3 regions of the uncultured Oribacterium sp. genome follow, and region 3 is predicted to be linked to each of the others. Evidence: predicted binding sites of a transcription regulator. Region 3 holds the regulator's gene; each other region holds the start of a gene.
What was found. Region 3 encodes HrcA, which represses chaperone genes, less so after heat shock. Its sites were predicted from a motif close to TGTTAGCACTCNNNNNNNNNGAGTGCTAACA; they were not measured.
Positions count from the first base shown of each region.

Region 1: a site for HrcA is predicted at 1,111-1,141, ahead of clpB (ATP-dependent chaperone ClpB). Genes of this name have one in related genera too.
Region 2: a site for HrcA is predicted at 1,030-1,060, ahead of RDQ32_RS06585 (Hsp20/alpha crystallin family protein). Genes of this name have one in related genera too.

Region 1 is NZ_CABSXI010000018.1:19,077-22,358, forward strand. Features, by position in the region: gene RDQ32_RS04890 (cation-translocating P-type ATPase) at 1-809, opposite strand, end outside; gene clpB (ATP-dependent chaperone ClpB) at 1,190-3,282, shown strand, end outside.
Region 2 is NZ_CABSXI010000029.1:25,676-28,957, forward strand. Features, by position in the region: partial or broken gene RDQ32_RS11145 (S66 peptidase family protein) at 1-987, shown strand, start outside; gene RDQ32_RS06585 (Hsp20/alpha crystallin family protein) at 1,206-1,655, shown strand; partial or broken gene RDQ32_RS06590 (methyl-accepting chemotaxis protein) at 1,781-3,282, opposite strand, start outside.
Region 3 is NZ_CABSXI010000031.1:21,588-24,869, reverse strand. Features, by position in the region: gene grpE (nucleotide exchange factor GrpE) at 16-612, opposite strand; gene hrcA (heat-inducible transcriptional repressor HrcA) at 632-1,645, opposite strand; gene mtaB (tRNA (N(6)-L-threonylcarbamoyladenosine(37)-C(2))-methylthiotransferase MtaB) at 2,175-3,282, opposite strand, start outside.

The sequences.
Region 1 (3,282 bases), on a different contig from region 3:
GCAATGGCCAAAATCATAATGGTTAAGCTCTTTCCCAAACGGTCCTGATCCCTTTGTAAAGGAGTCTTGGTCTTTTCCGCATGGGCCAGCATATTGGCGATATGTCCCACCTCCGTATCCATACCGATGGCGGTAACCACTGCCACGGCACGGCCGTAGGTCACATTGGTACCGGAGTAAACCATGTTTTTTCGGTCGCCGATTCCAGCATCCTCTAAAGTAATGGGGGCAATGTCCTTATCCACGGGAACGGATTCGCCGGTAAGAGCCGCCTCCTCCACCTTTAGGGAGTTGGCTTCCAAGAGACGCATATCTGCAGGAACAATATCTCCTGCCTCCAAAAGCACGATATCTCCCGGCACAAGCTCATGGGATTTGATGGTTTCCACATTGCCGTTTCTGCGAACTCTGGCATCCGGAGAAGCCATTTCCTTTAAGGCATCAATGGCCTCCTCCGCCTTTGCCTCCTGAATCACACCCATAATAGCGTTTAAAACCACCACCAAAAGGATAATCACCGCATCATGCCATTCATGGCTGGCAAAAAGAGAAACAGCGGCAGCAGCCAAAAGAATGATAATCATAAAATCTTTAAATTGCTCTATAAATTTTTCTAATAGAGAAGAATGCTTCTCCACTTCCAGAGCATTACTGCCGTACTCCGCCTGTCTTTTGGCTACATCGGCCGTAGAAAGTCCTGTTTCCACCGGACTTTCTACGGCTCTCAGCAGCTGGGCTATCTCCATTTGATAAGCCTTGTCCTGCCATACTTTTCTTGTGCTTTTCTGTTCCATGTTTTGATCCTTCATTTTCCTTTACCCTTTCTCCCTAGGTTTTCATAAGAGGCAAGAATCTGATTGCTTCTAAAAATGAGATAGCCTGTCGTAGGTCGGCGCTCTTCATAGAATAAAAAGAGACCTATGCCACTCAGAAAAACTGGGTTGCATAAGTCTCACATTTTCAGTAGATACCAGCAGTTTCCTGCATGCAATGTTGATATCCACGAGCTAGGCTCTTGTTACTCCCTTATGAAATATATAACGGGAGTAAGTATAGCGGGAGTTTTCCAAAAAAGCAAGTGAAATTTGCTTCACAAAAAAATCACAAAAGAATTAGCACTCATCACTTGACGGTGCTAACAATGCGTGTATAATGGAGCTATCTTAAGGAAAATAAAGGAGGTACTCCTATGAACATTAATCGTTTTACCCAAAAATCCGTTGAAAGTATCAACAACAGCCAAAAGATTGCTATGGACCACGGCAATCAAGCCATTGAACAGCTTCATATTTTATATAGTTTGTTAGACATTGAAGACAGCCTGATTGAAAAGCTTCTGGAAAAGATGGAAGTTCCGGTAGAAGACTTTAAGAGAGCGCTGGAAGAGAAGATTAACAGCCTGCCTAAGGTTGCCGGGGGACAGCAGTATTTTTCCCAGGACGCCAATAAGGTTATGATGAATGCGGAAGACCATGCCAAAGCCATGGGAGATGAATATGTTTCCGTAGAGCATCTTTTCCTGGCTCTCCTAAAGGATGGAGATAAGAAGATTCAGGAGCTTTTCAAAGAATTTCATATTACAAAGGACGGCTTCTTACAGGCTCTGTCCTCCGTTCGAGGCAATCAGAAGGTAGTTACCGACAATCCGGAAGGCACCTACGATTCTTTGAACAAATATGGTTACGAAATGGTGGAAAGAGCCAGACAGCAGAAGTTTGACCCCATTATCGGAAGAGATGATGAAATTCGTAATATCATCCGTATTCTTTCCAGAAAGCAGAAGAATAACCCCTGCTTAATCGGAGAACCCGGGGTTGGTAAAACCGCTGCGGTAGAGGGCTTGGCCCAAAGAATTGCCAAGGAAGATGTGCCGGATTCCTTGAAAAAGAAGAAGATTTTCGCCCTGGATATGGGTGCATTGATTGCCGGCGCTAAATATAGAGGAGAGTTTGAAGAAAGATTAAAGGCAGTTTTGGACGAGGTGAAGAAGTCCGAGGGAGAAATCCTGCTCTTCATCGATGAGATTCACAACATTGTAGGAGCCGGAAAAACCGAAGGCTCCATGGATGCCGGAAATCTCTTAAAACCCATGCTGGCCAGAGGAGAGCTTCATTGTATCGGAGCCACCACTCTGGATGAATATAGAAAATATATTGAAAAAGACCCTGCTTTGGAAAGACGTTTTCAGCCTGTCATGGTGGACGAGCCGGATGTGGAAGACACCATTTCCATCCTGAGAGGTATTAAGGAGCGTTATGAGGTTTACCACGGGGTAAAGATTACCGACTCCGCACTGGTTGCGGCAGCTACCCTTTCCGACCGTTACATTTCCGACAGGTTCCTGCCGGATAAGGCCATTGACCTTGTGGATGAAGCCTGCGCCATGATTAAGACCGAGATGGACTCCATGCCGGAGGAAATGGACGAAATGCAAAGAAGGATTTTGCAGCTCCAGATTGAGGAATTGGCTTTAAAGAAGGAAGAGGATCAGCTTTCCAAAGAAAGACTGGCCACCCTTCAGAAGGAGCTCTCCGAGCTTAGGGATCAGTTTAATGTGCAGAAGGCTCAGTGGGAAAATGAGCGTAACGCCGTATCTAACCTTCAGACCTTAAGAGAGAAGAAGGATAAGATTCAGTCCGAAATGAACATCGCCAAGCAAAACTACGACTACGAAAAGGTGGCAAAGCTGCAATATCAGGACCTGCCCCAGGTAGAACGGGAATTGCAGGAGGCGGAGGAACTTGCACAAAGCAAGGAAGCTCAAGGCTTGGTACACGACAAGGTGACAGAGGAGGAAATCGCCAAAATCATCAGCCGTTGGACCGGTATTCCGGTAACCAAGTTAAACGAGTCCGAGCGTTCCAAGGTTCTTCATCTGGACGATGAAATCCATAAGAGACTGATTGGACAGGAAGAAGCGGTAACCAAGGTTACAGAGGCTATTCTTCGTTCCAAGGCGGGAATCAAGGATCCCACAAAGCCCATCGGTTCCTTCCTCTTCTTAGGACCTACCGGTGTAGGTAAGACGGAGCTTGCCAAGTCCCTTGCCCAGAACCTCTTTGATGATGAAAATGCTATGGTGCGTATCGATATGTCTGAGTACATGGAAAAATATTCCGTGTCCCGTTTGATTGGTGCGGCTCCCGGCTATGTAGGATACGAAGAGGGTGGACAGCTGACAGAGGCGGTTCGGAGAAAGCCCTATGCGGTAGTGCTCTTTGACGAAATCGAGAAGGCCCATCCGGATGTGTTCAACATCCTCTTACAGGTGCTGGATGACGG
Region 2 (3,282 bases), on a different contig from region 3:
GGAGAAGACTTTGTGCAGCATGAAGTAAAAATAGGCTTGGAACGCCTACGTCGTTTTGGGCTGGAAGTGAAATTCATGGAAAATGCCTTGAAAGGCTTAGACTATCTGAAATAGCATCCGGAAAAGAGGGCAGAGGATCTCTTACAGGCTTTTTCCGACGATTCGATAGATATGATTTTATGTGCCATAGGGGGAGAGGATACTTATCGCCTACTTCCCTATTTTTTTGAAGAGGGACAATTGGAAAAGGTTGTAAAGCAAAAGATTTTCCTTGGCTTTTCCGATACCACGATGAATCACTTGATGCTTCATAAATTAGGGATTAAGAGCTTTTACGGACAGGCTTTTCTACCGGATATTTGTGAGTTGGAAGAGGAAATGCTGCCCTACAGCGAAAAATACTTTTCGGAATTGATTCAAAGCGGAAGCATTCGTTGTGTTGAGCCGAGTCCGATTTGGTATGAGGAGCGGACAGATTTTGGACCGAAAGCAATAGGAACAAAACGAGTTAGCCATGAGAATAAAGGTTTTTTGCTCTTACAGGGCAGTCCTGTTTTTCAAGGAGAAATCTTAGGGGGTTGTATAGATACCCTCTATGATGTCTTTGACACAACGAGGCACGAGGATTCTGTCAGCTTATGCAAAAAGTATGCACTATTTCCGGATTTGGAAGACTGGAAAGGGAAAATTCTCTTGCTGGAAAGCAGTGAGAATCAGCCCAATCCGGAGAAGTATCGGACAATGCTCAAAGCCTTAAAGAAAAGCGGTATTTTCGAAGTCCTCAGCGGTGTGCTGGTGGGGAAGCCTATGGATGAGCGTTATTCCAAGGAGTATCAGGAAATTCTTCCGGAGGTGATTGGTAATCCCACTCTTCCGATTGTATTCAATCTGAATGTGGGACATGCCACTCCCAGAGCGATTATTCCCTTTGGCATTATGGCGAAGGTGGATGTTTTGGCACAAAGAATCAGTTTTACGGAAGCGTAAGGCTGATTCTTAACTAAAAAAGACACATATTTTTCACAACTAAATTAGCACTCAACACTTGACAGTGCTAACAACTTGAGTATAATCATAATCAAGCAGAGGAACAGAGAAGACCGCAAGGACTTTAAAGGTTCTCACGATGATGAAGATTCTTCCCCTTGCTGAAAAAAATTACAAGAGATTAGAAGTCAAAAGAAGAGTATAAGGAGGAAAAAGATATGTTAGCACCTAGCATTTTTGGAGAAAATTTATTTGATGATTGGTTTGATTTCCCGGGCTTTAGAGGTCTTGGCAGAGTAGAGAATAAGCTTTATGGAGACCGGGCAGGAAGACTGATGAAGACGGATGTGCATGAGAAGGACGGACAGTACGATATGGATATCGACCTTCCGGGCTTTAAGAAAGAGGATATCAAGGTAGAGCTTCATGACGGCTATCTTCAGGTCAGTGCCGTAAAGGGCTTAAATGAAGAGGAGAAGGACGAGAAGGGGAAACTCATTCGTCAGGAGCGTTACTCCGGCTCTATGCAAAGAAGCTTTTATGTTGGAGAGAGCATTAAGCAGGAAGATGTAAAAGCAAAGTTTGAACAGGGCGTTTTGAAGCTTTCCTTCCCGAAGGAAGGGGAGAAGAAGCTTCCGGAAAAGCAGCCGATTATGATTGAAGGTTAAGGAGCTGTAAACAATCAAAATAATAAATAGGTTTTCGGCAATATAGGTCTGAATGCGGGGTAGTCTGAGCCCTAATTTCAGACCTATATTGCTTAGAAAACTATTTTGATTATTTACAGCTCCTTTTATTCTTTATTCTTTAATTGGAATTTGGATACCAGCTCCTGTAAGACATTGGCTTGTCCGGACAGCTCTTCGGAGGCTGCGGCAGACTGTTCCGCTGTGGCGGTATTGCTTTGTACCACGGAGGAAATCTGATCCAGTCCGGAGCTCAACTGTACAATGCCACGGGCTTCATCCTCGGAAGCATCGGATATCTTTGAAATAATATTTGTGATTCCTTCTGCTTTGCTCTTTACCAAATCCATGGATTCTGCGGTTTCTTGTGTGATTTTTGCTCCGCGAGACACGGCGTCAATGGTTTCTTCAATCAAGTCACTGGTATTTTGAGCGGCCTTTGCGGACTTCTGTGCCAGATTTCCGACTTCATCAGCCACTACGGCAAAGCCTTTTCCGGCAGCTCCCGCCCTTGCCGCCTCAATCGCCGCATTTAAGGAAAGGATATTGGTTTGGAAAGCAATATCGTCAATGGTTTTGATAATCTTTCCGATTTCATTGGACTTTTCCGTAATTTCCTTCATAGCCAGAGACATTTCTTCCATTTTTTGGTTACTGAGCTCTACAGCTTCCACGGAAGACAGGCTGAGCTTGTTGGCTTCCAGGGATTGTTCTGCGGTACTCTTAATCTTATCGGAAATCTCACTCATGGTAGCGCTTAGTTCCTCTATGGAAGAGGCCTGCTCCGTAGAGCCCTGAGATAGAGACTGTGCTCCATTGGATACCTGTTCTGCTCCGCTGTTTACTTCGGATGCAGAACGTTTAATCTCCTCCATGGTGTCGGATAAGTCTGTAGTAATATCCCGAAGGGAAAGCAGTAATGGTCTGTAGTCTCCTTTGTAAAGGCTTTCGTCGGAAAGGTCGACACGGAAATTTCCGTGGGAAACAGAGGAGAGCTTTTCGTTTAAATCCTGCATAATGCTCTTAATCTGTTGCATAACTTTATCAAAGGCGTGGGCAATGGTGCCGATTTCATCCTGTTTTTGATATTGAATTTCTACATTTAAGTTTCCGTCTGCCACCTGATTTCCGACCTTGGCCATCATTTGCAAAGGCTTCAAGGAGGAACGAATTAAAAGATTGGTAATCAGTGTCAGTAATACTACACCGCAAAGCACGATAATGGTGGATACGGTAATCAAGCGCTTGGTCACTCTCAAGTATTCGTTGCTGGAAATGCTCATAAGACTCCAAAGCGTTGTGCCGTCCAGCTGTGTGGGAGCAAAATACAGACGTCTGCTTTGACCGCTCTTATTCTGTAAAACCACATGGAAGGGTTTGTCTTCCTGCATTTTGCTGAGTAGCTCCGGTACATCCTTTTCGTCCAGTGCGTCATTTAGGGTTTTTTCTCTTAAATCTTCTCGAGAGCTGTAGAGGAAGTTTCCCTGGTCATCCATTACAGAGGTAAAGAGGCTTGGGAAACGGCTATCTTCCCGTGCCAAGATATCAAAGGCGGAAAGATTAATTTCAATGGTGACAACACCCTTAAATTCACCATTTACAAGAATGG
Region 3 (3,282 bases):
TATTGCTTTTATTATCTACTTCTTTACTTTTACCATGGAGTGTCGAACCACATTTCCCCGATAGGTATATCCCTTCTGAAGATCCTGGGTAATGGTATCTTCCTCCGCATCTCCCTCTTCCTCCGTCATCACCGCATTGTGTAAAGCCGGATCAAACTTCTTACCGAGGGCCTCGATTTCCTGAATGTTGCAATCGGCAAACATCTTCTGAATCTGCTTGTAAATCCCTTCTATGCCTTTGACGAAGGGGGAATCCTTTTCCTCTTCCTGCACATGACTTAAAGCTCTTTCAAAGTTGTCCACCACGGGAAGCAGAGCTTCGATAATGCTTTTGGCTCCCAGTTCAAACATCTGTGCCTTTTCCTTCTCGGAGCGCTTTCTAAAGTTCTCATACTCCGCCAAGGTTCTAAGGTACTTATCCTTTAATTGGAGAAGTTCCGGATTCTCTTCGGAGCTTCCTTGCTCTACAGCCTGAGAACTCTCCACGGATTCCTCTCCGGAAGTCTCTTCGGAAGCAGCCTCTGCATTCTCTTCCCTATCTACTTCTGCAGATGCTTCCTGAGCCTTATGAAGCTCCTCTTCCATCCCTTGCTGCTCTGTATTTTCTGCCACAAGTTTCTCCTTTCTCTATCTAAAAACTCCGTTCCATATCCTGAATCAGATTTGTCAAAGTTTTTAAAACCTTCTCATAATCCATTCGCTTCGGTCCAATGACACCAAGGGTACCCTGCATACCGTTACCCAAGTGATACTTTGCGGTAACTACTGCACAATCCGCCATGTCCTCCAAAGGACTTTCTTTTCCGATATAGACCTGAATGCTTCCATCCTTTTCTTCCGACTCGTTATCTTTCAGAAGACCTGCCAATTCCTCCTTCCGCTCTAAAGCGGAAATCAGCTTGGAGGCATTTTCCGAATCGGTAAGCTCCGGATATTTGAAAATGTTGGTGGCACCGGAGGTATAAATCTCTACCTCTTCCTCCTCAGGATGCAAAAGCTCCTGCATTCCCCGAAGTACGGTTTCCATCGTTGCTTTATAAGGCGTTCTATCCATTAAAGAGCGGATATCCTTTTCTCCCAGCTCCTCCACGGAGAAGCCTGCTAAAACATCATTTAGCAAAAGGTTCAAGGAGAGGATGGCAGCCTGCTCCAAATCCTCCGGAATATCTAAGGTAATGGTCTTTACGATATTGCCCTGAAACATCAGAAGGAATAAGACCTTCTGTTTCTCCACCAAAGACAGCTGCAAGAACTTGATTTTGTTCTTCTGCATACTGGGGCCCGATACTAAGGCCGCGTAGTGGGTGTCACTGGCAATGTTTCTTACCAAAGCTTGTAAGGTACTTTCCAGTCGTTCCATTCTGGCAAACATAGAGCTCTTCACATCGGATAAAGCCCGCTCCTGCTTCTCCATAAGCTGGTCCACATAAAAGCGGTAACCCTTATCTGAGGGAATTCTTCCTGCAGATGTATGAGGCTGTATTATATACCCTAACTCTTCCAAGTCGCTCATTTCGTTACGAATGGTTGCCGAGCTTAGATTCAAACCGGAAAACTTACTGATGGTGCGAGAACCTACCGGCTCGCCGGTTTCCAAATAGTTTTTGATAATCGTGGTGAGAATAATCACCTTTCTCTGATCCACAGAACTCTTTCCCTCCTTTCTCGGCTTTGTTGGCACTCGTGTGTATTGAGTGCTAACACATGGTCATAATATACCGCTAATGGAAGGATGTGTCAAGAATTTTTATGAAGAACTTTGTGAATTTCTGATGAACATAGTTGGGCGGAGTTTTTGCTTCCGACTTCCGCATTTTTCTTACTGTTTTTTCTATAGAATATATGGATTTCGCTTTTCCGGTATAGGGCTTACTCCGGGGCACGCTCCCGCTAACCTCGCCACGTAGGGGTTCTAAACTTTTAAAAGACAAAAGCTAAGAACCCACGGGCTCAGATTGCCCCCGTCATAAGCCCTATACCGGAAAAGCAAGCCGAATGTATTGAATAAAGAAGTAATAGAATCAATATGCCAAAATGCAAAATTGAAAAAAATCGAAAAAATTTTTGAATCTAAGACAAATGCCAAAAGTCGGAAGCATGAGAAATCCGCCCCTCCTTGTTCGGGGAAAGAACGCTGTAGAAACGCAAGGCTTGATTTTTACAGTTTGCTCTTCCTACTCCCCTAAAATCATCTCTCCCTTCAGTTCTAAGCCTTTTACCGTTCTAATGCTTCCGATAGCTTCTTTTCCTAAAAGGGCCAATCTTTCTTCTTGCTTTTCTTTGTCTTTCTCGAACACTGCCAAGAGTTCATCCTGTACCGGCAGAATATAGCGGATATATTCTTTATTAAATCCGGTGTAATAGTATTTTCCTTCAATCTCTCGAATTTCTTCTATTAAGATGGAGCTTTCTTTTCCTAAGAATTTCTCTCTAAATTTCTTAGAGTCTTCCAAAGCCAGTGCCAAAAGCTCTTTGGAACGGGCTGTTTTGATATTATCCGGAATCTGCTCCTTCATTTCGTCTGCTTTCGTCCCCTTTCTTCTGGAGAACTTGAATACGTGGAGATCATAGAAGGAGATTTCCTTTAAAAAAGTAAGAGACTCCTGAAAATCCTCCTCCCTTTCTCCGGGGAAGCCAACAATCACATCCGTAGTAATGGCCGCCAAGGGATAAACTCCTCGGATATCCTCTACTGCCTTTTTGAAGTCTTCTTTCGTATAATGACGATTCATTTCTTTAAGGGTCTTTTCCGCACCGCTTTGTAAGGACAGGTGGAAATGAGGGCAGATTGCTTCTACTTCCTTTAAACCTGCTAAAAAGCGTTCCGTAATAATTCTAGGTTCAAGACTCCCCAAACGAATTCTTTGAATACCGGAAATCTTTCCCACCTCAGAAATCAAATGGAGTAAAGCCTCTCCCGTTTCCGCCTTTCTGCTGGCATATTCATAGGAAAGATTTTCAAAATCCAATCCATAGGAAGACAGGTGAATGCCGGTAAGCACCACCTCTTGAAAGCCTTCCTTTGCCAAATGGCGAATCTCCTCCAGGCAGTCCTCTTCCTTACGGCTTCTAATTCTCCCCCGAACATAGGGAATGATACAATAGGCGCAAAACTGATTACAGCCGTCCTGCACCTTTACAAAGGCTCTGCTCTTATCCTTTGGCTTGGAGAGGAAGAGATTTTCATACTCTCCCTCCTCCCGCACCGGGGAAAAGGGCTCCATGGGACTTGCATCATTTTCCAGCATAGCCTCCCGATAGGCCTTAATCAGCTCTACCACC